2 regions of the Microbacterium keratanolyticum genome follow, and region 2 is predicted to be linked to the other one. Evidence: predicted binding sites of a transcription regulator. Region 2 holds the regulator's gene; the other holds the start of a gene.
The links. Region 2 encodes LexA, which represses DNA repair genes until DNA is damaged. Its sites were predicted from a motif close to TCGAACANNTGTTCGA; they were not measured.
Positions count from the first base shown of each region.

Region 1: recA (recombinase RecA) is a predicted target of LexA. The motif match lies at 6,721-6,736, and genes of this name have one in related genera.

Region 1 is NZ_JAFBBQ010000001.1:285,843-297,922, forward strand. Features, by position in the region: gene JOD62_RS01440 (class I SAM-dependent methyltransferase) at 1-136, shown strand, start outside; gene dapF (diaminopimelate epimerase) at 145-1,017, opposite strand; gene JOD62_RS01450 (dihydrofolate reductase family protein) at 1,027-1,557, opposite strand; gene JOD62_RS01455 (GNAT family acetyltransferase) at 1,609-2,037, opposite strand; gene miaA (tRNA (adenosine(37)-N6)-dimethylallyltransferase MiaA) at 2,034-3,005, opposite strand; gene miaB (tRNA (N6-isopentenyl adenosine(37)-C2)-methylthiotransferase MiaB) at 3,010-4,560, opposite strand; gene JOD62_RS01470 (regulatory protein RecX) at 4,610-5,464, opposite strand; gene recA (recombinase RecA) at 5,467-6,522, opposite strand; gene JOD62_RS01480 (DUF3046 domain-containing protein) at 6,801-7,025, opposite strand; gene JOD62_RS01485 (helix-turn-helix domain-containing protein) at 7,073-7,381, opposite strand; gene JOD62_RS01490 (CinA family protein) at 7,529-8,020, opposite strand; gene pgsA (CDP-diacylglycerol--glycerol-3-phosphate 3-phosphatidyltransferase) at 8,045-8,629, opposite strand; gene JOD62_RS01500 (DNA translocase FtsK) at 8,629-11,373, opposite strand; gene JOD62_RS01505 (ribonuclease J) at 11,474-12,080, opposite strand, start outside.
Region 2 is NZ_JAFBBQ010000001.1:2,638,656-2,650,735, forward strand. Features, by position in the region: gene JOD62_RS12705 (TadE/TadG family type IV pilus assembly protein) at 1-154, shown strand, start outside; gene JOD62_RS12710 (TadE/TadG family type IV pilus assembly protein) at 126-602, shown strand; gene JOD62_RS12715 (pilus assembly protein TadG-related protein) at 599-1,024, shown strand; gene JOD62_RS12720 (diadenosine tetraphosphate hydrolase) at 1,078-1,563, shown strand; gene JOD62_RS12725 (MFS transporter) at 1,560-2,822, opposite strand; gene prfB (peptide chain release factor 2) at 2,885-3,994, shown strand; gene ftsE (cell division ATP-binding protein FtsE) at 4,072-5,121, shown strand; gene ftsX (permease-like cell division protein FtsX) at 5,118-6,032, shown strand; gene smpB (SsrA-binding protein SmpB) at 6,120-6,596, shown strand; gene JOD62_RS12750 (S9 family peptidase) at 6,607-8,505, opposite strand; gene lexA (transcriptional repressor LexA) at 8,625-9,311, opposite strand; gene JOD62_RS12760 (LysM peptidoglycan-binding domain-containing protein) at 9,619-9,969, shown strand; gene JOD62_RS12765 (histidinol-phosphate transaminase) at 10,035-11,120, shown strand; gene hisB (imidazoleglycerol-phosphate dehydratase HisB) at 11,117-11,719, shown strand; gene hisH (imidazole glycerol phosphate synthase subunit HisH) at 11,716-12,080, shown strand, end outside.

The sequences.
Region 1 (12,080 bases), 2.4 Mb from region 2:
CTGGCTCGCCGCCAACTTCGACGAGGGGTACAGCGTCTATCGTGCCGCGACCGCGCGAGGCTTCCGGGTCATCAAGGTGCGCAGGCACGGGACTCCGCCGACGGAGCCCATCGACGTCGTGCCGGACGACCTCTGACTCGGACGTCAGGCCAGCTCGACCTCACCGTGGAAGACCAGTTGCGCCGACCCTGAGAGGGCGACGTGCTCGCCGTCCTCTGCAGGGAACATTCGCACACCGAGCGTTCCGCCGGGAACTTCGACTCGCCAGTGGTTCGGCGCCGCAGGCCCCGCCCAATGCCGGACGGCCAGCGCCGCCGCTGCGACTCCCGTGCCGCAGCTGAGGGTCTCGCCGACACCGCGCTCGAACACGCGCATGCGCACGCGACCGATCCCGTCGCGAACGAGCGGCTCTTCGGGCACGACGAACTCCACGTTCGCGCCGCTCGCGGGCGCAGGCGCCAACTCTGGGGAGCGAGCCAGATCGAGATCGGCGAGTTCGCTCTCGGATGCCAGCGCGACGACGACATGCGGATTGCCGACGTCGATTCCGAGGCCGGGACGCGGAACATCCAGTCCCGTTGCCCGGGCAAGGGGTTCCGTGCCATCCAGACGCCAGCGGCCCAGATCGACCTGGTACTCGCCGTCGCGCCCCGTGACATCCCGGACGCCTGCTCTCGTGCCGATCGGCAGTGTCGCCCCAGCCTCGATCGTCGCCAGCCCGCTGCGCACGAGGTAGTGCACGAAAACCCGCACACCGTTACCGCACATCTCGGCGATCGACCCGTCTGCGTTCCGGTAGTCCATGAACCACTCGGCTGCCGGCTCTTCGGCCAGAGCGGCCGCGCCCTCAGGAATCGCCGCGGATCGCACAACCCGCAGCAGACCGTCTGCGCCGATCCCGAAGTGTCGATCACACAGCGCTGCCACCTGGTCAGGCGTGATGTCGAGCGCCCCCTCAGGGTCTGCGATGATGACGAAATCGTTTCCGGTGCCGTGACCCTTGGCAAATGCGACCATTTGCCCAGTCTATTCAGGCCGGAGGACGCGGTAGCGCCCGCAGAGGAAGCTCTGGTTGCGCGCGAAGTCGATCAGTTCGAGATCGAGCTCGCGCGGGAGAAGTGGAGCACCGGCTCCCAGAGTGACCGGGGCGTACTGCACCCAGACCTCGTCGAGAAGTCCGGCATCCGCGAATTGTCCGGCGAGATCTCCTCCCCCGACGATCCACAGGTCCTTGTCGCCGGCCGCGCTGAGCATCTCGGCGTGGACCGGGGCGACATCGCCCGAGACGATGCGGACGTCAGCCCCCTGAGGAACCTCGCGGGAACCGTGAGCGAACACCCACGTCGGCTGGGTGTAGCCCCAGACTCCGCCCTCATGCCTCATCACCCAGTCGAAGGTCGACGCCCCGAGCGCGAGCGCGCCGATGCGCTTCTCGAACTCCGGGTAGGCCATGGGCCCTTCCATATCGATCTCTTGCCGCAGAAGCCAGTCAAGCGAGTGCTCGGTCGTCGCGATGAAGCCATCAAGACTCGAAGCCGTGTAGTAGTGGGTCGCCATGGAACGAGCATCGCACCACCCTCCGACATCCACCGAGGTACGCGAACCTCATCAATCTGCGATGAGCCGTTTTCCGGTCATCCAGATGTCAAAGGGTTCGTAGCCGATACTGTCGTAGAAGCCGCGCACGCCCTCGTTCTCAGTGCGTACCATCAGCTGCACCTTCGGGCATCCCATCGCGATCAGCCGTGTCTCCGCAGCCTCCACGAGCATCCGTCCGATTCCTGCGCCGCGCCGATCGGAGACGGTCGCAAGATAGTAGAGCCACCCGCGATGACCGTCATATCCGGCCATGACGGATCCCACGATGCGCCCGGACTCCACCGCGACGAGGAAGAGCTCGGGTTGCACCGCGAGCTTGCGTCGGATGTCTGCGCGGGGGTCGTTCCATGGACGTGTGAGGCCTGCCGACTCCCAGAGCGCGACGACCGCGTCGGTGTCTCCGGCCTCGAACACCCGGATCTCCGTGTGCGTCGTCATTTCGCCGCCCCCTCTGCCGAATCCAGCGAATCAAGGAAGGCCGCAGGTTCGTCGTTGAGCACATCGAGCCATTCGATCTCGGCATAGCGCTTGAACCAGGACACCTGGCGGCGCGCATATCGGCGTGTGAGCGCCTGCGTCTGGGCGATCGCCTCCGACTCACTGATCTCGCCGAGAATCTGTGCCAGCGCCTGCGCGTATCCGATCGCGCGTCGTGCGGTCACGCCCTTTTCCAGCCCGTGCTCCCTCAGCTGCTGCACCTCGGCGATGAGCCCGTCGCGCCACATCCGCTCGACGCGACGATCGAGCCGCTCGACCAGGGCCTGACGCTCCACCGCCGTGCCGAGCACGCGCGTGTGCGCGTGCCAGAGCTCGGGCCGCTCCGGAAGCATCGCCCCGTGGTTGCTCTCGCCCTGCTCCGCGACTTCGAGCGCACGGATGACACGGCGTTCGTTGCGCACATCGATGCGCGCAGCCGTCGCGGAGTCGATCTCGCGCAGACGTGCCAGCAGAGGTCCGACTCCCCGCTCGGCGAGCTCGGCCTCCAGTCGTGCGCGCCGGTCTTGGTCTCGCGGCGGGAAACGAAAGTCGTAGATGACGCTCGACACATACAGGCCGGAGCCACCGACGAGAATCGCATCATTGCCACGCGCGTGGATGTCGGTGATCACGTCTCGTGCGAGCGGCTGGTACCACGCGACCGCAGCTTCCTCCGTGACCTCGCGCACGTCGAAGAGATGATGCGGTATGCCGCGGCGATCCGCGAGTGGAAGCTTGGCCGTGCCGATGTCCATTCCGCGGTAGAACTGCATGGCATCGACGTTGACGATCTCGGCGCCGATTCTCTGCTGCGAGAGTCGTTCGACGAGATCGAGAGAAAGGTCGCTCTTGCCTGTTCCGGTCGCGCCGACGATGGCCCACAGGCGCGGCTCGCGGACGGCAGCGACCGGTGGAATCGGTGCGGTCACGCCGTCAGACTCCGATGCGGAGCGTGGGAAGGCCGAGCGAGACCGCGCGCGGCGCACCTGCTTCAGCTGCAGGAGCCGGCACGGCGCACGACTCGGACTGCGAACGGTCCCAGGCGTCTCCGGCGCGCGTGCGACGGATCTTCAGCGGGGCGCCCGTCGGGTCGTCCGCGAGCAGGTGGAACGGCGCCCCGTGCGTGATCGTGACCGAGACGACGTCGCCCGGGCGCGGAAGGTCAGACCCCTCAGGAACCTGGAAGTGCACGAGTCGATTGTCTTCGGCGCGGCCCGTCAGGCGATGCGTTTCCGCGTCCTTCTTGCCCTCACCAGTCGAGACCAGCACCTCGACCTCGCGTCCGACCTGTTTCTGGTTCTCTTCCAGCGAGATGCGCTCTTGCAGCGCGATCAGACGGTTGTAGCGCTCCTGCACGACCTCCTTGGGGACCTGGTCCTCCATGGTCGCTGCGGGCGTGCCCTCGCGAATCGAGTACTGGAACGTGAAGGCGCTGCCGAAGCGCGCAGCTTCGACGACCCGCATGGTGTCTTCGAAGTCCTCATCCGTCTCGCCGGGAAAGCCGACGATGATGTCGGTGGAGATCGCCGCATGGGGCATCCGCTCGCGAACGCGATCCAGGATGCCCAGGAACTTCTCGCTGCGGTACGAGCGGCGCATGGCTTTGAGGATGCGATCACTTCCGGACTGCAGCGGCATGTGCAGCTGGGGCATGACCGCGGGAGTCTCGGCCATGGCATCGATCACGTCGTCGGTGAAGGCGGCCGGGTGCGGGCTTGTGAAGCGAATGCGCTCCAGACCCTCGATCTCACCGGCTGCACGGAGCAGCTTGCTGAACGCCTGCCGGTCGCCGAACTCGACGCCGTACGAGTTGACGTTCTGTCCGAGGAGGGTGACCTCGATCGCGCCGTCTTCGACGAGAAGACGGATCTCATTGAGGATGTCACCAGGGCGGCGGTCCTTCTCCTTGCCGCGCAGGCTCGGCACGATGCAGAAGGTGCAGGTGTTGTTGCAGCCCACGGAGATCGACACCCATCCGCTGTGTGCGGAATCCCGTCGCGTGGGAAGCGTCGAAGGGAAGACTTCGAGCGACTCGAGGATCTCCAGCTCTGCCTCGCCGTTGTGGCGTGCACGCTCGATGAGCGTGGGAAGCGAGCCCATGTTGTGCGTGCCGAAGACGACGTCGACCCACGGCGCCTTGTCGAGGACGGCCTGCTTGTCCATCTGTGCAAGGCAGCCGCCGACGGCGATCTGCATGCCTTCCTTGCGGCGCTTGACTGCCGCCAGGTGTCCCAGGGTGCCGTAGAGCTTGCCGGCCGCGTTGTCACGCACGGCACAGGTGTTGATGATGACGATGTCGGCCTCGGCGCCGCTCTCGGCGCGCACGTAGCCAGCACTCTCCAGCGAACCCGAGAGGCGCTCGGAGTCGTGCACGTTCATCTGGCAGCCGAATGTGCGCACCTCGTAGGAACGCGCACGTCCCGACGCATCGACCGCCGCCGCAGACGGCGCGATGATCGTCGGTTCACTCACTGGTGTAGTCATGATCTAGCCATTCTACGAGCGGTCTCCCGCTACCCACACATCGAAGGGTTCAGGCGAGATCGTCGTCTGACGGCGTGAATCGCACGCTCGTGGGTCGTGATGTGAAGCCACGTTTGTTTTCGCGTAATGCGGTCCGTGCCGCGGTCATCGCGACACTTCCGCCATAGCCACGCCGGGAAAGCTGCCCGACGAGGCGCCGGAGTGCGGCGTCGTCGTCGAGTCGTGCCATGGATGGGGCCTTGCTGCGTGCGAACTCCAGCGCGCGCTCGGCATCATCGTCTTCAAGGACGCCTAATGCCTCGTCGGCGATATGTCGCGGAATCCCCCGCTGCGCGAGCGTGCGGCCGATGGCGACGCGACCCTGGCCACGGCGCTCTGCTCCCGAGGTCACCAGCATCTCCGCAAGAGCTAGGTCATTGAGGTAACCGCGCTCTTCGAAGTCATCAAGGACGTCACCGGCGTCGCTCCCGGTGAGCCCCTGTGTCCGCAGAACATCTCGCGCCTCACTGACGGAGAGTTGCTTGGCGCTGAGTTTGCGCACGAGGACAGCGACGGCCGCGGCGCGCACCTCTTCGCCGTCGTTGCCACTTTGGGCATCAGCGCCGCTCTCGTCATCCGTCCCGTCAGCCGAGGCGCCGTCAGAACTGGGATCCGGCTCTGTGAAAGCTGATAATGCTCTCAGCGGTGCCACGCCTGCGGGGAACGAGGAACGCAGGGTGTCAGAGGGCCCCGCGTCACGCGATGATCTCGCCGGGTGTCTTGAGTTCGTAAAGTTGCTGGCATCGGCATCGTGCGCCGTCTCCACGACGTCATCGTCGGCTTGTCTCCCGCCCTTACGTCCGAAGAGAGGGATGACGGGGGCGAGCGCATCATCCGATGCGCCGCCCCCGAAATCACGAGCCATGCTCAGGCCGAGCGACGCTGTGCGGACGGATCGGCCGGAGCCTCAACTGCCGCAGGTGCCGCTCCGCCGATGCCGAGCTTCTGCTTGATCTGCGTCTCGATCGCGTTGGCGATGTCGGGGTTCTTGAGAAGGAAGTTGCGCGCGTTCTCTTTACCTTGTCCGAGCTGATCACCGTCGTAGGTGTACCAGGCACCGGACTTCTTGACGATCGCGTGCTCGACACCGAAGTCGATCAGGCTGCCCTCGCGCGAGATGCCCACGCCGTAGATGATGTCGAACTCGGCCTGCTTGAACGGCGGCGCCATCTTGTTCTTGACGACCTTCACACGGGTGCGGTTGCCCACTGCCTCCGTGCCGTCCTTGAGCGTCTCGATTCGACGAATGTCCATACGCACAGACGCGTAGAACTTCAGCGCCTTACCGCCGGCGGTGGTCTCGGGCGAACCGAAGAAGACGCCGATCTTCTCTCGCAGCTGGTTGATGAAGATCATCGTGGTGTTGGTCTGGTTGAGCCCACCGGTGAGCTTTCGCAGCGCCTGCGACATGAGTCGCGCCTGCAGACCCACGTGCGAATCACCCATCTCACCCTCGATCTCGGCACGCGGCACGAGTGCGGCGACGGAGTCGATGACGATCAGATCGATGGAGCCCGAGCGCACGAGCATGTCGGCGATCTCAAGCGCCTGCTCACCCGTGTCGGGCTGCGCGACCAGAAGAGCGTCGATGTCGACGCCGAGCTTCTTCGCATACTCGGGGTCGAGCGCGTGCTCAGCGTCGATGAATGCGGCGATGCCGCCGTTGCGCTGCGCATTGGCGATCGCGTGCAGCGTGAGCGTGGTCTTACCGGACGATTCCGGACCGTAGATCTCGATGATGCGGCCGCGCGGGAGTCCGCCGACCCCCAGTGCCACGTCCAGCGCGATGGAACCGGTCGGAATGACCTCGACGGGAGCGCGCTCGTCGCTGCCCAGTCGCATCACCGATCCCTTGCCGAACTGCTTGTCGATCTGGGCGAGGGCCGATTCGAGAGCCTTCTCGCGGTCTGCGGGTGATGGCATGGTTGCTCCTTCGTGCTGACGTGATGCCGCCTATAGGCTGTCGCGGCGAGCCCCGGCTGGGGCCTGCTCTCCGACAAGGCGTATGGCTCGGTGCCACATCAATCACCGTAGAAGGGGGCTCAGACATTCTGAGGTCCACTCACACGATCGGTGGATGACGAGGATTCGAAACCATCTGTGCAGAAGACTACGCCGAGTTCGAACAGATATTCGAGGACACGCCGAGAAGCAGCATCCGCAACGGGAACGAATCTCGCACGATCGCCCTGTCCCGCGTATCAGGAACGGCGCGGCTCCATGCGTCCCGCACCGTAGCGCCGCTCGGCGGGCACCTCCGCCTCGTCGCAGAGAGCCAGCCAGATCTCACGGGGCGGCACACCTGCATCCAGAGCGTCGACGGCGGTCCGGCTACCGACCGCACCGAGCACGAGATCGTTCAGCAACGATGTCGATCGGGCGCCGAACTCGACATCGACGGCACGGAGGAACTCACTCCTGCGCATGGGATCCTTCCACCACGATCTGCCGCGATTTCTCGCGACCAAGACACTCAGCGCAGCGACAGCTCTGGTTCGACCGAAGCCACGAGGTCTGCGGGAACGACGTCCGGGAACGTGGAGATTCCCTCGAGGACCGAGATGCGGTCACCGACCTCGCGCATGATGGTCGAGATCGGAACATCGAGAGCTTCGGCAACCGAGGCGAGGATCTCGCTCGACGCTTCCTTCTGGCCGCGCTCCACCTCGCTGAGATAGCCCAGCGCCACGGACGCCTTGCTGGCGACCTGGCGCAGGGTGCGGCCCTTCTGAAGACGGAAGTCCCTCAGAACATCGCCGATTTCCTGTCGTACAAGAATCATCAGAACCTCCCCCTTTCTGGACCGTCCGAACCGTGCAGCTCGCCCGGTTGGATCGTCAGTCTAACCCGATCTGACACGTCTGAACCTATCTTTTCAACCTGTGCTTTAAATGTGAGTACACATGACTCAACTTCACGCAGGCGGAGACTATTCCCCGACGTGCTCCACGACTTCGCGCGCCCACTCGAGAGCCGCAGAGACCGTCGCCGCGCGGACCTCGGCTCGGCCGCCGTCGAAGCGGAACATCCGCGTACTCGTATGCGCTCCGACACTCACGCCGATGTGCACCGTGCCGACGGGCTGACCGTCCGGCGAGGCCGGACCCGCGATGCCTGTCGTGGCGATACCCACATCCGCAGGTTCGCCATCGATCGTCATCGCCCGCCGCACGCCGTCCGCCATCTGCGCGGCGACCTCCGGATGCACGGGTCCGTAACGCTCCAGCAGCACGATGTCGACGCCGAGCACGCTCGCTTTGATCTCTGTCGCGTACGAGACGATTCCGCCTCTCAGAACGGCCGAAGCCCCGGGCACCGCGACGAGTGCGGAACAGAGCGCACCGCCCGTGAGCGACTCCGCAATCCCGAGCGAAAGTCCGCGATCACGCAAGGCAGAGAGGAGAGCGTCCGGAGCATCCATGACTTACGCCCTTCTTCCTGGCCGCTACTTCGCCCGACGGCCCTCGCGCACGCCGCGCGCCTGGGCGACGATGTAGTCGATTCCGCTGAGCACCGTCAGCACGAGCACGACCAGCATCAGGACGAAGGTCACGACCGTCCACACCGGCATGCCGACCAGGACGTGCAACGGGAGCAGCGCCCATCCGAGCGCGACCCCCTGGAAGGCGGTCTTGAGCTTGCCCATCCAGGCAGCAGCCACGATGTGCTCGCTGGCCACCATCAAGCGATGGATGGTGATCCCCCACTCGCGGATGAGGATGACGATGACGATCCACCAGCTCACTTCGCCGAGAATCGCGAGGCCCACGAAACCGGCGCCGGTCAGCAGCTTGTCGGCGATCGGGTCCCAGAGCTTTCCGAAGTCGCTGACGATGTCGTACTTGCGTGCCAGGTATCCGTCGACCCAGTCGGTCGAGATCGCGAGCACGAAGAGTCCACCCGCGACCCAGCGGAGCACGAGGTCGCTATCGCCGTACTGCCCGCCCATGAGCAGCAGCACGAAGAAGACGACGGCGAGCGGGATGCGCGCGACCGTGATCGCGTTGGGAAGCTGTCGAGGAATCCCCATCAGTCACGACCCGTCAACGACCAGGCATCTTCGTCACCGTCATCATCAGCCTCGACGACTTCCAGGCCCGCGAACTGCGCCTCGACCGGGTCGACTCCTGCTGCCATCCCCGCAGCCGCTGCGGCGGGTGGCGCGGTGGACGCCGCCGGCGCCGGGGTATCCCCGCGCAGACGCGCGAGCACACCCGGAAGCTGCTCTGCCGTCACGAGAACGTCGCGTGCCTTGGAGCCCTCGGACGGGCCGACGACCTCGCGGGACTCCAGCAGGTCCATGAGACGACCTGCCTTGGCGAAGCCCACTCGCAGCTTGCGCTGCAGCATCGAGGTCGAGCCGAACTGTGTCGAGACGATGAGCTCGGCGGCTGCGAGCAGCAACTCGAGGTCGTCGCCGATGTCTTCGTCGACCTCGTTCTTCTTCTTCGGCTCGATCGCTTCCTGAACATCCGCGCGGTACTCGGGGCGAGCCTGCTGCGTGACGTGCTTGACGACAGCTTCGATCTCTTTCTCGTCAACCCATGCGCCCTGCAGGCGGAACGGCTTCGAAGAGCCCATGGGCGAGAAGAGAGCGTCACCCTGGCCGATGAGCTTGTCGGCGCCGGGGCTGTCGAGGATCACGCGGCTGTCGGTGACGCTCGTCACGGCGAAAGCCAGACGCGACGGCACGTTCGCCTTGATGAGGCCCGTGACCACGTCGACGCTCGGACGCTGCGTTGCCAGCACCAGGTGAATACCACTCGCGCGGGCCAGCTGCGTGATGCGAACGATCGAGTCCTCGACGTCACGAGGCGCGACCATCATGAGGTCGGCGAGCTCATCGACCACGACGAGCAGGTAGGGATAGGGCTTGAGCACACGCTCGCTGCCCACCGGCACCTCGACCTCTCCGGCGCGCACTGCGCGGTTGAAGTCGTCGATGTGGCGGAAGCCGAACGACGCGAGGTCGTCGTAGCGCATGTCCATCTCTTTCACGACCCACTGGAGCGCCTCGGCCGCCTTCTTGGGGTTCGTGATGATCGGCGTGATGAGGTGCGGAACGCCCGCGTAGCTGGTGAGCTCCACCCGCTTCGGGTCGATCAGCACCATGCGCACATCTGCCGGACGCGCCCGCATGAGCAGGCTCGTGATCATGGAGTTGACGAAACTCGACTTACCTGAACCGGTGGAACCGGCAACGAGGAGGTGCGGCATCTTGGCGAGGTTCGCGACGACGAAGTTGCCGCCGACATCCTTGCCGACGCCGATCGTCATCGGATGCGTGCTCTTCTGCGCCGCCTGCGACCGCAGCACGTCACCGAGGGCGACGGTCTCGCGGTCGGTGTTGGGGATCTCGATGCCGATCGCGCTCTTGCCCGGGATCGGCGAGAGGATGCGCACGTCATTGGATGCGACGGCATAGGCGAAGTTGTTGCTGAGCTGCAGGATCTTCTCGACCTTGACGCCATGCCCGACCTCGACCTCGTACTGCGTGACGGTGGGTCCGCGCGAGAAGCCGGTGACCTTGGCATCGACGTTGAACTGCGTGAGCACGTTCGTGATCTGCTCGACGATGCGGTCGTTGGCCTCGGAGCGCGCGACCGAGGGCGGGCCCTCGCTGAGCACGCTCGGCCGCGGAAGAATGTAGGGCGCGACGGGGGCCTGCGGGCCGCGGTCGCCGGGGCCGTCCGTGCCGAAGCCGTCGAGACCGGGAAGCTCAGGCATCTCGCCGGTGTCACCGTCGTCCAGGAGTGCCGTGCTCTGCTTCTCGGCGAGCATGTCGGTCACGGCCCGCACGTCCGACAGCACTTCGGTCGCCGCGTCGTACGGATCGTTCGCCGAGGCCGTGGCGTTCGTGACGATCACGGCCTGGTCGTAGGCCGGAGTCTTGTCTTGCGTCATGAGGATCTCGGTGAGGTCCTGCGATCCCAGACCGCCGTCCGGGTCTTCCTCGCGACCGGTCTTGTTGCGACGCCACCAGGGCAGCACATCCGGATCGTCGACCTTGTCTGCCTCAGCGATCGACTCTGCGTCCTTCACCGGCTTCTCTGCCCGATCCTCATCGAACATCCAGGCATAGAGATCGCCCAGGCGCTGACCGATGCGGTTCGGCGGCGTCTTGGTGATGATGAGGACGCTGAGCACGGCGAGGAGCGACAGCACGACGTACGCCACCGGCGAGGTGAGGTACGACAGCGGCTCACCCAGCATCCATCCGAAGAGTCCGCCCGCCGCGCTCAGCGCGGGCATGCCGGACTTGGGCTGCGGCTGGCCTCCCGCCACATGGCAGAAGCCGGCGACCGTCAGGATGAAGAGTCCGAAGCCGATGCCGATGCGACCGTTGTCATTGACGGACGAAGGATGCCGGAACATCCACCCCGCCAGCAGCAGAAGCAGCACGGGCATGACGAAGGCGGTACGGCCGATCAGGCCGCCGACAGAGTAAGCGCTGATGTTGGCCGCGACCTCGTTGCCGATGAAGAACCACTCATTGACGGCACCCGCAATCGCCAGCAGCACCAGCAGGAACGGGAAACCGTCGCGACGATCGTCTTTCTGGAGCGTCTCGGGACCGAACGTGCGGAACAGTCCGCCGACACCGTGCGCAAGGCCCATCCACGCGCGCGCGGCGACGGGAGGCTTCTCGACCTCATCGATGTACTTCTTCGGCGCCGCCTGCGCACGCGGCTTCGCCGCGGCCGTGGAACGAGGGCGCGCCGAAGACTTCTCAGACGACTGACCTTTGCTGGTCGCGCTCGTACTCCTGGCCATGCTTCCACGCTACGCGGGAGCACAGACATTTGTCCGTAGTGACGCGGCATCCCGCCACCTTCGCATCGGAAGGAACGCGGATGCAGCGACCTCCTGCAGACTACGCCTCGATGACCAGCGGAACGATCATCGGACGACGGCGCAGCTTCTGGTTGACCCACCGACCGATCGTCCGACGCACGACCTGCGACAGCGCATGCGGATCACGCACGCCATTGCCGGCGGCCTCCTTGAGAGCTGCCACGATCTTCGGCGCGACGTCGTCGAAGACGGAGTCGTCTTCGGCCACACCTCGCGCGTGGATCTCGGGGCCCGAGATGATGTCACCCGTCGTCGAGTCAACGACGACGATCACCGACACGAAGCCCTCTTCGCCGAGGATGCGGCGATCCTTGAGGTCTGCATCCGTGATCTCTCCCACGGTCGAACCGTCGACGTACACGAACCCGAGATCGAGCTGACCGGCGACGCGGGCCTCGCCGTCCTTGAGATCGATGATCGTGCCGTTGGAGGCGATGAACGTGTTCTCTTCGGCGATCCCGGTGTCCTGCGCGAGCTTCGCGTTCGCGATCAGGTGACGGTACTCGCCATGCACGGGGAGCACGTTCTTGGGGCGGAGGATGTTGTAGCAGTAGATCAGCTCACCGGCGGCGGCATGGCCCGAGACGTGCACGCGGGCGTTGGCCTTGTGCACGACGTTGGCTCCG
Region 2 (12,080 bases):
CGCCGAGGACGTGACCGCGTTGAGCTCACGGGCGCTCGGGACGCCCACGATCGAGATCCGCGTGCGCGCCATGCTTCCCGTGTTCGGGCTGCTGGGAGTTCCGCAGGGGTTGGAGGTGAACGGCCGTGCGCCGCTCGAATCCTTCGACGACTGAGCATCGCCACCTCTGGGGCGACGAGACCGGCTCTGCGGCGCTGGAGTTCATCACAGTCGGCGTGATCCTCCTCGTGCCCTTCATCTATCTCGTGATCGCCCTCGGAACCGTGCAGCACCAGATGCTCGGCGCCGAAGCGGCCGCCCGTCACACGGCGCGGGCGATCAGCGCCGCAGCCGGACCCGCAGACGCCGAAGTTCGGGCAGAGCAGGCCATGGCGGCGACGCTGGCCGAGTACGACATGGCCGCAGCTGACGTCTCGGTGGATCTGCGCTGCATCCCTGCTGGCGTCACATGTCCCTCCGCCGGGACGACGATCGCCATCCAGGTCAGCACGCGCGTGCAGCTGCCCTTCGTCCCGCCGATCTTCGGTCTCGACCGGGTCACGAGCATCCCGATCGAAGCCTCCGCCGTGCAACGCGTCTCGCGAACCTGGAGAGACCGATGACACGAGCACTCACGCTGCTGCGTGAGGAGGAGGGCAGCACGCTGCCGCTCATCCTCGGGTATCTGCTCCTGGCGATCGCGGTCACCCTGGTGTGCGTCTGCGCCACGGATCTCTACATCGCGCAGAAGCGGCTGGACTCGCTGGCGGATTCGGCGGCCCTCGCCGGTGCCGACGGGTTTGTGCTCTCGGTCGGCGCCGACGGTGCGCGCGCGGAGCTGACCGACGGCGGGGTACGGGAGCAGGCCCTCGCGATCGTCGCGGTGATCGACAGCGACGCCGAGGTTCTCGCCGCGACGACGCCGGACGGCGTTTCCGCCCGGGTCAGTGTGCGGGCGGTGTGGAACCCGCCCATGCTCAGCCCGTTCATTCCGGGTGGGGTCGAACTCATCTCCACCGCCACGAGTCGCACCGCGCTGCGCTGAGCGTGCACGTCATCTTCAGGAGCAACGGCGAGCACAGCTCTAGGCTTCCGTCCATGACGAACGACTGGCGGGACGACCGTATCGGCTCTGCACTGCGGGGCGAGAACCCCACCGTGCTCGGCGAGACGAAGGCGGGCTTCGCCGTCATCGGCGACACGCAGTTCCTGCCTGGATACAGCGTGCTGCTCTCGCGCACGCCCGGGCCGACGGCGCTCGCCGAGCTTCCGCGCCCCGAGCGCGTGCAGTTCCTCGCCGACACCGACCTCCTCGCGACCGCCGTCGAGCGAGCCTGCCGTCGTGTGGGCGAGGGATTTACGCGCATCAACATCGATATCCTCGGCAACAAGGACGCCTTCGTTCACGCGCACGTCTGGCCGCGCTTTGACTGGGAAGACGAAGTGCGCCGCCGTTATCCGGTGTGGCTGTACGACGGCGCCAACTGGTCAGACCCCGCGCACGCCCTCGGCCCGCAGCATGACGAGCTGCGACAGGCGATCACGGACGAGCTCGCGGCAGCGCAGGCAGAGTTCGCCGACTAGTCGCGCCCCGGCGGGCGCGGCGCGAAGCGCGGGATCCACCGGAGGAATCCGGCCGCGCCCAGTAGTCCGATCACGCCCATGGCACCGGTCGCGACCATGATCGACGAGGCGGCGGCGATGGCCGAAAACAGCAGGGGTGCGGTCGCCCCGCCGACATCCGTCAGCGTCCGCCACGACCCGAGGAAAGCGGCAGGGGCATCCTGAGGTGCGACGTCCGCTCCCAGAGTCAGCAGGATGCCGCTGGAGAGCCCGTTGCCGACTCCGAGCACTGCCGCGAAGAGCCCGAACCACAGCACAGCCATGTCGCCGTCGTGCGTGAACGACAGCGCGATGAATCCACTCCCCATCAGGATCGTCGCCGGCAGCGCGGCCCAGAGCCTGCCGAAGCGATCCATGACCTGCCCGCTCGCGTAGAAGAGGGCGAAGTCGATCGCGCCGGTCACACCCATGACGAGCGCGATCGTCGAAGCATCCAGTCCGATCGAGACGCCCCAGATCGGCAGCGCCACCTGCCGCGCCGAACGAACGGCCGACAGTGCCGCAGCGGCGAGCCCGAGTCGGGACAGCACCCCGCGGCTCTGCCACATCGTGCTGAAGACGCCGCGTCGGGCCTGCGACGGGATGGAACCCGTGACCGCCTCACCCGAGTCCTCCACGAGTTCGGGCCCGTTCGCGAGTGCCGCTTGCTCTTCCGGATCCGGCCCGAACAGCACGAGCAGGATCAGCACGACCAGGCACGCACCGAAGAACCAAAGGGTCGAGAACTCCGTCTGGAACGCCGACAGCAGCACGGCCGACACGAACGGTCCGACGAACATGCCGAGGCGGAACGATCCGCCGAGCAGCGACAGTGCTCGAGCGCGGAACTCCAACGGAACACGCGTCGTCATGAACGCGTGGCGCGCGAGTCCGAACGCCGACGCCGAGACGCCGATCACGAAGACCGCGAGTGTGAAGAGCGGGAGTGACGGAGCCAGCGCGCAGGCCACGGCGCCCAGGAGCGCGATGATGCCGGCAATGACCATCGTGTAGCGCTCACCGAGACGGGCCACCGCCCAGCCCGCCGGCAAATTGCCGCAGAGCTGGCCGACGACGAGAGCGGATGCCACGAGTGCCGCCGTGGCCAGATCCGCGCCCATGTTCGCGGCGATGACCGGGATGAGCGGCAGCACGGCGCCCTCGCCGAGCGAGAACAGCACGGTCGGGAGATAGACCATGGGCCCGTACTGCCAGAGAACCGTCGACGCTCGCGTACGCATTGCCCCACGGTATCGCGCGGGATGGTGAGTCCACGGCTCGGGCGCGATAGTCTGGGCAGGTCATGCTCGAACTTGATCTCTCCGCCCAGATCGCGGACCTCCGTCAGACCTACAGCGATATCGCCGAGGTCGTCGACGTCGAGAAGCTCCGTGCCGATATCGCCCGTCTCAGTGAAGAGGCCGGTGCCCCCGACCTCTGGGACGACCCCGAAAGCGCGCAGAAGGTCACCAGCGCCCTCAGCCATCGGCAGGCCGAGCTGAAGCGCGTCCTCGAGGTCGGCCAGCGTCTCGATGACCTCGAGGTGCTCATCGAGCTCGCGAACGAGATGGAAGACGAAGACTCCGCGGCCGAGGCGCGCGCCGAGCTCGACGCGCTGACGTCCGTCATCAACCAGCTCGAGGTGCAGACGCTGCTCGACGGCGAGTACGACGAGCGCTCCGCCATCATCACGATCCGCTCGGGTGCCGGTGGCGACGACGCGACCGACTTCGCCGAGATGCTCATGCGCATGTACCTGCGGTGGGCCGAGCAGCACGGCTACTCCGTCAAGGTCATGGACACGTCCTACGCCGAGGGCGCGGGAATCAAGTCCGCCACTTTCGAGGTCGACGCGCCCTACGCGTTCGGTACGCTCTCGGTCGAGGCCGGCACACACCGTCTCGCGCGCATCAGCCCCTTCGGATCAGCCGACAAGCGCCAGACGTCGTTCGCGGCTGTCGAGGTGATTCCTCTCATGGAAGAGGCGACCGAGGTCGAGATCCCCGAGAACGACATCCGCGTCGATGTCTTCCGCTCTTCCGGCCCCGGCGGGCAGTCGGTCAACACGACCGACTCGGCCGTGCGCCTCACGCACCTTCCGACGGGCATCGTCGTGTCGATGCAGAACGAGAAGTCGCAGATCCAGAACCGCGCGGCCGCGATGCGCGTGCTGCAGACGCGCCTTCTGCTCCTGCAGAAGGAAGAAGAGGCCGCGAAGAAGAAGCAGCTCGCCGGCAACATCACCGCGAGCTGGGGCGATCAGATGCGCTCCTACTTCCTCTACGGCCAGCAGCTGGTGAAAGACCTGCGCACCGGGTTCGAATCGGGCAACCCCGCCAACGTCTTCGACGGCGACCTCGACGGATTCATCTCCGCGGGCATCCGCTGGCGCAAGCGCAAAGACGAGGACTGATTCACACGGCAGCGGATGCTGCCCAGGGGAGTGTCGCTCGCCGCAGGCGGGTGCCTGCCGCTTAGGCTCAAGACGCCATGATTCGGTTCGAAAACGTCACCAAGCGCTATCGCGGCACGAAGCGTCCCGCCCTCTCGGGCGTCGATTTCGAGGTGCAGCGAGGAGACTTCGTCTTCCTCGTCGGCACGTCGGGGTCGGGGAAGTCCTCGTGTCTGCGTCTGATCCTCCGTGAAGAGATCCCGACGAGCGGCCGTGTGGCCGTGCTCGGACGCGACCTTCGCACGCTCGCGAACCGCAAGGTGCCGTACTTCCGGCGCAACATCGGCTCGGTATTCCAGGACTTCCGTCTGCTGCCGTCGAAGACGGTCTTCCAGAACGTGGCGTTCTCGCTGCAGGTCATCGGCGCCTCGCGCGGATTCATCCAGCAGGCGGTGCCGGAGGCCCTCGCGCTCGTCGGCCTGGAGGGCAAGGAGAAGCGTCTTCCGCACGAGCTCTCCGGCGGCGAGCAGCAGCGCGTCGCGATCGCACGAGCGATCGTGAACCGCCCGCAGGTTCTCCTCGCCGACGAGCCCACAGGAAACCTGGACCCGGCGACCTCGACAGACATCATGCAGCTGCTGGCGCGTATCAACGCCGGTGGTACGACCGTGCTCATGGCCACGCACGAGGCGGCGTTCGTCGACCAGATGCAGCGTCGCGTGATCGAGCTGCGCAACGGTGAGATGGTGCGTGACGAGGTCGGCGGCGGGTACGGCGACACCTCGCACGTCCCGATCCTCACGCCGGAGGCGATTCGCGGTGCGGCCGCCTCTGCCGCCCTCACCGCTGTTCTCGAGGTCCAGCGCGAGACCGCCGCGGCGATCTCGGGCGACAGCCTCGCCGCAGCCGCCGTGATCGCAGCCGCGATCGAGACATCGGATGCTCCAGCCCCCGCACCCGTGGCGCCTGCCGCCGACGACAGTGCGCCGGCGGAGGCATCCGATTCGGCGGAGCCGGCCGCAGATCACACCGCGACGGGCGCACAGCAGCCCATCGTGCTGCCCGAGGTGGACATCGCCGAGATCGGCGTCGCAGGCCGACTCGGCCTCGAATCCAACGACGACGAGGAAGTAGGACCCACCTCATGAGGCTCGGTCTCATCCTCTCCGAGGCGCTGACCGGTCTTCGCCGCAACGCCTCCATGGTCATCTCTGTCGTTCTGGTGACCTTCATCTCGCTGACCTTCGTCGGTGCCGCGATCCTCATGCAGTCGCAGATCGGGGCGATGCGCGAGTACTGGGAAGGCCGCGCGCAGATCGCGGTCTACATGTGCTCCGAGGTCTCGCAGACCGAGACCTGCGTCGACGGCGTCGCGAACGAGGAGCAGCTGGCCTTCGTCGAGTCGGAGCTCGCCAGCGACACGCTCGCGCCGCTCATCGCGGATGTGCGCTTCGAGGACCGCGACGAGGCGTACCAGAAGACCGTCGACCTCGTCGGCGACGACTATGCGAGCGTCATCACCCCCGAGCAGATGAATGAGGTTTTCTGGGTCAATCTCAAGGATCAGACCCAGTCGACGGTCATCGTGGAGGCGTTCCAGGGGGTGAAGGGCGTTGAAGAGGTCAAAGACCAGCTCGAGTACCTCGATCCGCTCTTCTCGGCACTGACGATCGCGACCTACATCGCCGTCGGAATCGCCGGTCTCATGCTGATCGCCGCCGTTCTGCTGATCGCCACCACGATCCGGCTCTCGGCCTACGCACGACGCAAGGAGATCGGCATCATGCGACTCGTCGGCGCGTCGAACCGCTTCATCCAGACGCCGTTCGTGCTGGAAGGCGTGTTCGCGGCGGTCATCGGATCGCTGCTCGCGAGCACCGCCGTGCTGCTGGGAGTGCACTTCGGCGTGCAGGAGTACCTGCGCGGTCGGGTCACCTTCATCACGACCTGGGTCACGATGCAGGATGCGCTGCTTGTCGTGCCGATCATCGTGGGTATCGGAGTCGTGCTGGCTGCGTTGTCCGCCGGTTTCGCGATCCGCCGCTGGTTGCGCGCGTAGCATCCGCACCGCGGTTGCCGGCGGCACCCGCGGTGTTGTTAGACTGACAGGCTGCCGTGCGCCCGCATGGCTGCAGAGGAGAGCACTATGCCCAGGGAACGCGGGGAGAAGGTCATCGCGACCAATCGTCGCGCACGTCACGACTACAACATCGAGAAGTCGTACGAAGCGGGGCTCGTGCTGACCGGCACCGAGGTGAAGTCGCTGCGCCAGGGGCGCGCGAACCTCAGTGACGGCTATGCGTTCATCAAGGGCAACGAGGCCTTCCTCGACGCCGTGCACATCCCGGAATACTCCCAGGGGCACTGGACGAACCACTCGGCCAAGCGCATCCGCAAGCTCCTGTTGCACCGGGAAGAGATTGCGAAGCTGTCGCACGCGGTCTCCGCCGGCGGGTACACGCTCGTGCCGCTGCGGCTGTACTTCTCCGATGGGCGCGCCAAGGTCGAGATCGCACTTGCCAAGGGCAAGAAGGAGTACGACAAGCGTCAGACGCTGCGCGAGCGGCAGGACAACCGGGAAGCAGAGCGCGCCATGCGTCTGCGCAACCGGATGGGCGAGTAGCCCGCGCCCGTCAGATCTTCGGGGCGAACCCGAAGGCCTCGCCGAGGAACCGCAGCTCCGCCTCGGCGACGGTGATGATCGTCTCCGCCTGGCGGAAGCCGTGTCCTTCGCCGGGGAACAGCAGGTACTCATGGGGGATGCCACGGGCAGCCAGCGCGTCCCGGATCGCCTCCGACTGCGACGGGGGAACCACCGCGTCGTCCTCGCCCTGCAGCAGCAGAACGGGAACATCGATGCGCTCCGCGTGCGTGAGCGGCGAGCGTTCGATGTAGACGGCCTCGGTCTCGGGCAGCGGACCCACGAGAGCGTCGATGTAGTGCGCTTCGAAGTCATGGGACTCGGCGACCAGCGCGCGCAGGTCTGCGACGCCGTATCGGCTGACGCCCGCGCCGAAGACACCTCCACGCACGAGCGCTGACAGCACGGTCCATCCGCCGGCGGATCCACCACGGATCGCGAGACGCGCAGGATCAGCTGCGCCGGATGCCGCAAGTCCGGCAGCCGCGGCGAGCACGTCATCGACGTCGACCACGCCCCACTGCCCGTTGAGGCGTTCACGATAGGCGCGGCCGTAACCGGTCGAGCCTCCGTAGTTGACATCCAGAACGCCGATGCCGCGACTGGTGAGATACGCGATCGCGGGCGAGGCTGCGCCGGCGACGTGCGCCGTCGGACCACCGTGCACGAGCACGATGTACGGAGGGCGCTCACCCTCGGGCGCCGTCGCCAAGGGATTCGTAGGCGGGTAGTCGAAGGCGTGCACAGGCCCGTGGGTCCCATCGATCGTGAGAGGACGTGCGACCGGCACCCAGGCCGGATCGAACGTGCCACCGCCACGCACCGAGGTGACCCGCCCATCCGCGGTGTCCACGAGCCAGAGACCAGCCGCGCTCGACGGGCCTGCACCGGTGATGAGGACGCGTGTGCCCGCCGCGTCCTCCACGCTGAGTCCGGCATTCATCGGCACGGTGAGCGTGCGCGTCGCGCCGTCGGGTGTGATCACCACGACCTCATCCGTGCCGTTCGTGCGCAGCGCCACGATGCTGCCGTCGGCGAGCGGCTGGTACCACCGCTGCCCGAGAACCCAGAGGCCACCGCCGGTGTCCGCGTCCGCCGGAGAGACGGGGGTGGGCCCGGCCGTGACCGAGAGGCCGTCGAGTTCGAGGCGCTGGAGGTTCCAGCGGCCGGTGGGATCATCTGCATAGAGGAGGGAGGTGTCGGAGAGCCACTCGGGCTGCAGAGCCGCCCGTGTCGGCGTCTGGGCGACAGCGCCGCCATCGATCTCCTGCACGCGCAGATGCGCGCTGTCCCAGGGCATCTGCCGCCCCGACCACTCCACAAACGCGACACGTGTGCCGTCGGGCGAGAGCGTCGGGTGCGCCCAGAACGCGGTTCCCTCGATGACCACGCGGATCTGCTCCGCATCCTCGGCCGCCCGCCCGTCGAGAGGGATCTCCACGATCGCACGCAGGTGCGGCTGCACTGTAAGGTCTTCACGCACCGCCAACAGTCGGCCGGACTGCACTCGCAGGCCACCGTGGCGTGGACCTGCGGGGGTCAGCGGTTCCGGTGCGCCGCCCGGAGACAGCCGATACACGCGCTGATCGGACGCCTCGACGAAGAACAGCGTGCCCGTCGCATCCGCCGTCCATGCACCGCCGCCGTACTCGTGGACCTTGGAGCGAGCGCTCCAGGGTGCAGGGAGCAGGTCGACGGTTCCGGATGCCTCGCCCCGACGGATCGTCACCCGTCCACGCTCCGCCGGGACCGACTCGCCCCACCAGATGTCATCCCCGACGAAGCGCGCCCCGTCGATGCGGGAGCCGGCGATCGCGAGATCTGCTGCGGTGAACGGAGAATCCCATGCACCGTACGGAGCGGTGTACGACAGAGCGGAACGGTCAAGCATTCTTCGAGCCTACGCGGGCTCCGCATTCCGGGCCTCGCGATCGGGCGTTCGGGGCGGCCCCGGTGGTTGCCGCATCATCGAGAGCCGGCGTGGGGTGCTCGCAACACCCCACGCGGATCTCAGACGGCGCGCAGGACCGCGACGATCTTGCCGAGAATGGTCGCTTCGTCGCCGAGGATCGGTTCGAACGCAGAGTTGCGGGGGAGCAGCCAGGTGTGGCCGTCCCTGCGGCGGAACGTCTTGACGGTGGCTTCGCCGTCGAGCATCGCCGCCACGATCTCACCGTTCTCCGCCGTGTGCTGTGCGCGCACGACAACCCAGTCGCCGTCACAGATCGCCGCGTCGATCATCGACTCGCCGGACACCTTGAGCATGAAGAGGTCTCCCTTGCCCACGAGCTGGCGGGGGAGAGGGAAGATCTCTTCGACGTGCTGATCGGCTGTGATCGGCACGCCTGCGGCGATCTGGCCGACGAGGGGGACGAGCGCCGCATCGCCCACGGACGGCGCGGTGTCTGCCGGGTTCTCGCCGGCGGTACCGGGGAGGTCGATGAGAACCTCCATCGCACGGGTCTTGCCGGGGTCGCGGCGCAGGTATCCACTCAGTTCGAGTTGTCCGAGCTGGTGCGTCACGCTCGAGAGCGACTTGAGACCCACAGCGTCGCCGATCTCTCGCATGCTCGGCGGATAGCCGTTCACCGCGATCGACGTCTGGATCACTTCGAGGATCGCCAGCTGCTTGGCGCTGAGGTTCTTGCGGCGCCGAGTACGCGCGACCTCTGCGTCGGACGATGCGGTGTCGCTCATGAGTGCTCCTTCGTCGTGATTGTCGCGTCGTGGGGGTCGGAACCCGTGATTTCGGCGGGAAACGCCCTCGCGGGCCGAATGTCTGAGGCCCGTGGTGGGCTGTGTTCATCGAAACCGTAGCCGATGTTCGGACGAAAACGGAATATCTGTTCGAGCGTGTCGAGATGGTTTCGAGGAGTTTTCTCGAACAAACCTTGACATGCGTTCGAAATCGAAGATATCTTCGGAACGTAGGTTCGCATTCGGCTCTCTCGGCCGAGAGTCGAATGCGAACACTGCGTCACACCTCTTCTAAGGAGCAGGCGACATGACCACCATGACCCTCACCCCGGCAACGCCCGTCCAGACGCGTCTGCGCATCACGGCGCGAGGTCGTCGGGTGCTGGCCGCTCTCATCGCGCTTCCGATCGCGATCGGGATCGCCGCCGCCGCTCTGAGCGGCGGCAGTGCGACGGCTTCTGCGGAGGCGAACGGTGGGGTGTCTTTCGAGACGGTCACGGTGGTTCCCGGTGACACGCTGTGGTCGATCGCGACGACGATCGCGCCAGAGGCTGATCCTCGCGACGTGATCGATGAGATCCGCCGGCTGAACCTTCTGCAGAGCGGTGCGCTCTCCGTCGGGCAGGAGCTCGCGCTGCCTGCCGCGTACACGAAGTAGAAGGTGCGGCATCCGTGGGCTGACACAGTGCGGAGCAGCCCATGGGTGCGGCCTACGATGGCAGGGTGACCGTTTCACTCGATGATCTCCCTCTTCGCGACGACCTTCGCGGTCTGCGTCCCTACGGCGCGCCGCAGGCGCCACTGCCTGTGGCGCTCAACGTCAACGAGAACACGCATCCGGTGCCCGAGTCGGTGGCGAGTGACATCCTCGACGACATCGCCGTCGCGCTGCGCGACGTGAACCGCTATCCGGATCGTGAGTTCACGACGCTCCGTGAAGGGTTCGCCGCGTACCTCGGACACAATCTGCAGGCAGAGAACATCTGGGCGGGTAACGGCTCGAACGAGGTTCTGCAGCACATTCTTCAGGCTTTCGCGGGCCCGGGACGGACAGCTTTCGGATTCGGACCGACGTACTCCATGTATCCGCTCCTCACGCAGGGAACCGGCGCGCGCTGGATCTCTGGCGTCAGGGACTCGGACTACTCGCTCACCGCAGACGACGCTGCAGCGCAGGTGCGAGCGGCGGACGCCGATGTCATCATCCTCTGCGCGCCGAACAATCCAACAGGCACGCCCCTCGGTCTCGACGTCGTCGAAGCCGTGTACGAGGCGGCCCGCGGCATTGTGATCGTCGATGAGGCGTACCAGGAGTTCGCTCCGAGGGAGTCGCCCTCCGCGCTGACTCTGCTCCCGGGGCGCCCACGCCTCGCGATCTCCCGCACGATGAGCAAGGCCTTCGCCTTCGCGGGTGCACGGGTCGGGTACCTCGCGGCCGACCCGGCGTTCATCGACGCGTTGCGCCTCGTCCGTCTGCCGTACCACCTCAGCGCCCTGACGCAGGCGGCAGCGGTCGCCGCGCTGCGGAACGCGCCAACGATGCTGTCGATGGTCGACGAGATCGTCGAGCAGCGTGATCGCATCTCCGCCACACTCGAAGCGCTGGGTTACACGCCGCACGAGTCCTGGTCGAACTTCGTTCTCTTCGGGGGCGTGACGGATCCCGCGGCAACCTGGCGTGCGCTCTACGATCGTGGCGTTCTGATCCGCGATGTGGGCATCCCCGGACACCTCCGTGTCACGGCCGGGACCGAGGCCGAGACCACCGCATTCCTGGACGCTCTCGCCTCGATAGGATCAGCAGCATGACCGCTCGTACCGCCCGCCGCACCCGTTCCACCTCCGAGTCGACCGTTGAGCTCGAGCTCAACCTCGACGGCACCGGTGTCAGCGACATCCACACGACGGTCCCCTTCTTCGACCACATGCTCACCGCCTTCGCGAAGCACTCGCTGACCGACCTCACGGTTCGCGCGACGGGTGACACCCACATCGATGCCCACCACACAGTGGAAGACATCTCCATCGTGCTCGGCCAGGCGATTCGCGATGCGCTTGGCGACAAGGCAGGCATCTCGCGCTACGGCGACGCCCTCGTGCCGCTGGACGAGGCGCTGGCTCAGGCCGTCGTCGACATCTCGGGTCGCCCGTTCCTGGTGCACGAAGGCGAGCCCGCCGGCTTCGAGTTCCACCTGATCGGCGGTCACTTCACCGGATCGCTCGTTCGCCACGTCTTCGAGGCGATCACGCTCAACGCCGGTCTCACCGTGCACGTGCGTGTGATCGGCGGACGCGATCCGCACCACATCGCCGAAGCCGAGTTCAAAGCGTTCGCGCGCGCATTCCGGCAGGCGAAGTCGATTGACCCGCTGGTTCAGGGAATCCCCTCCACCAAGGGTGCGCTGTGAGTGAGCGCCCCAAGGTCGTCGTCTACGACTACGGCTCCGGCAACGTCCACTCGGCGGTCAAGGCTCTGATCGCGGCGGGCGCGGATGCAGAGCTGTCGAACGACCGTACGGCGGCGATGGAGGCCGACGGCCTGCTGGTTCCCGGGGTCGGTGCGTTCGCGGCGGTGCGTGAAGCGCTTGCGGCGCATCGTGGCGAGGAGATCATCGGGCGACGCCTGGCAGGCGGACGCAAGGTGCTCGGCATCTGCGTCGGCATGCAGATCCTGTTCGAGCACGGCGTCGAGCGCGGCGTGAACGTCGAGGGTCTCGGTGAATGGCCGGGTACCGTGACCGAGCTTGATGCGCCGGTGCTCCCGCACAT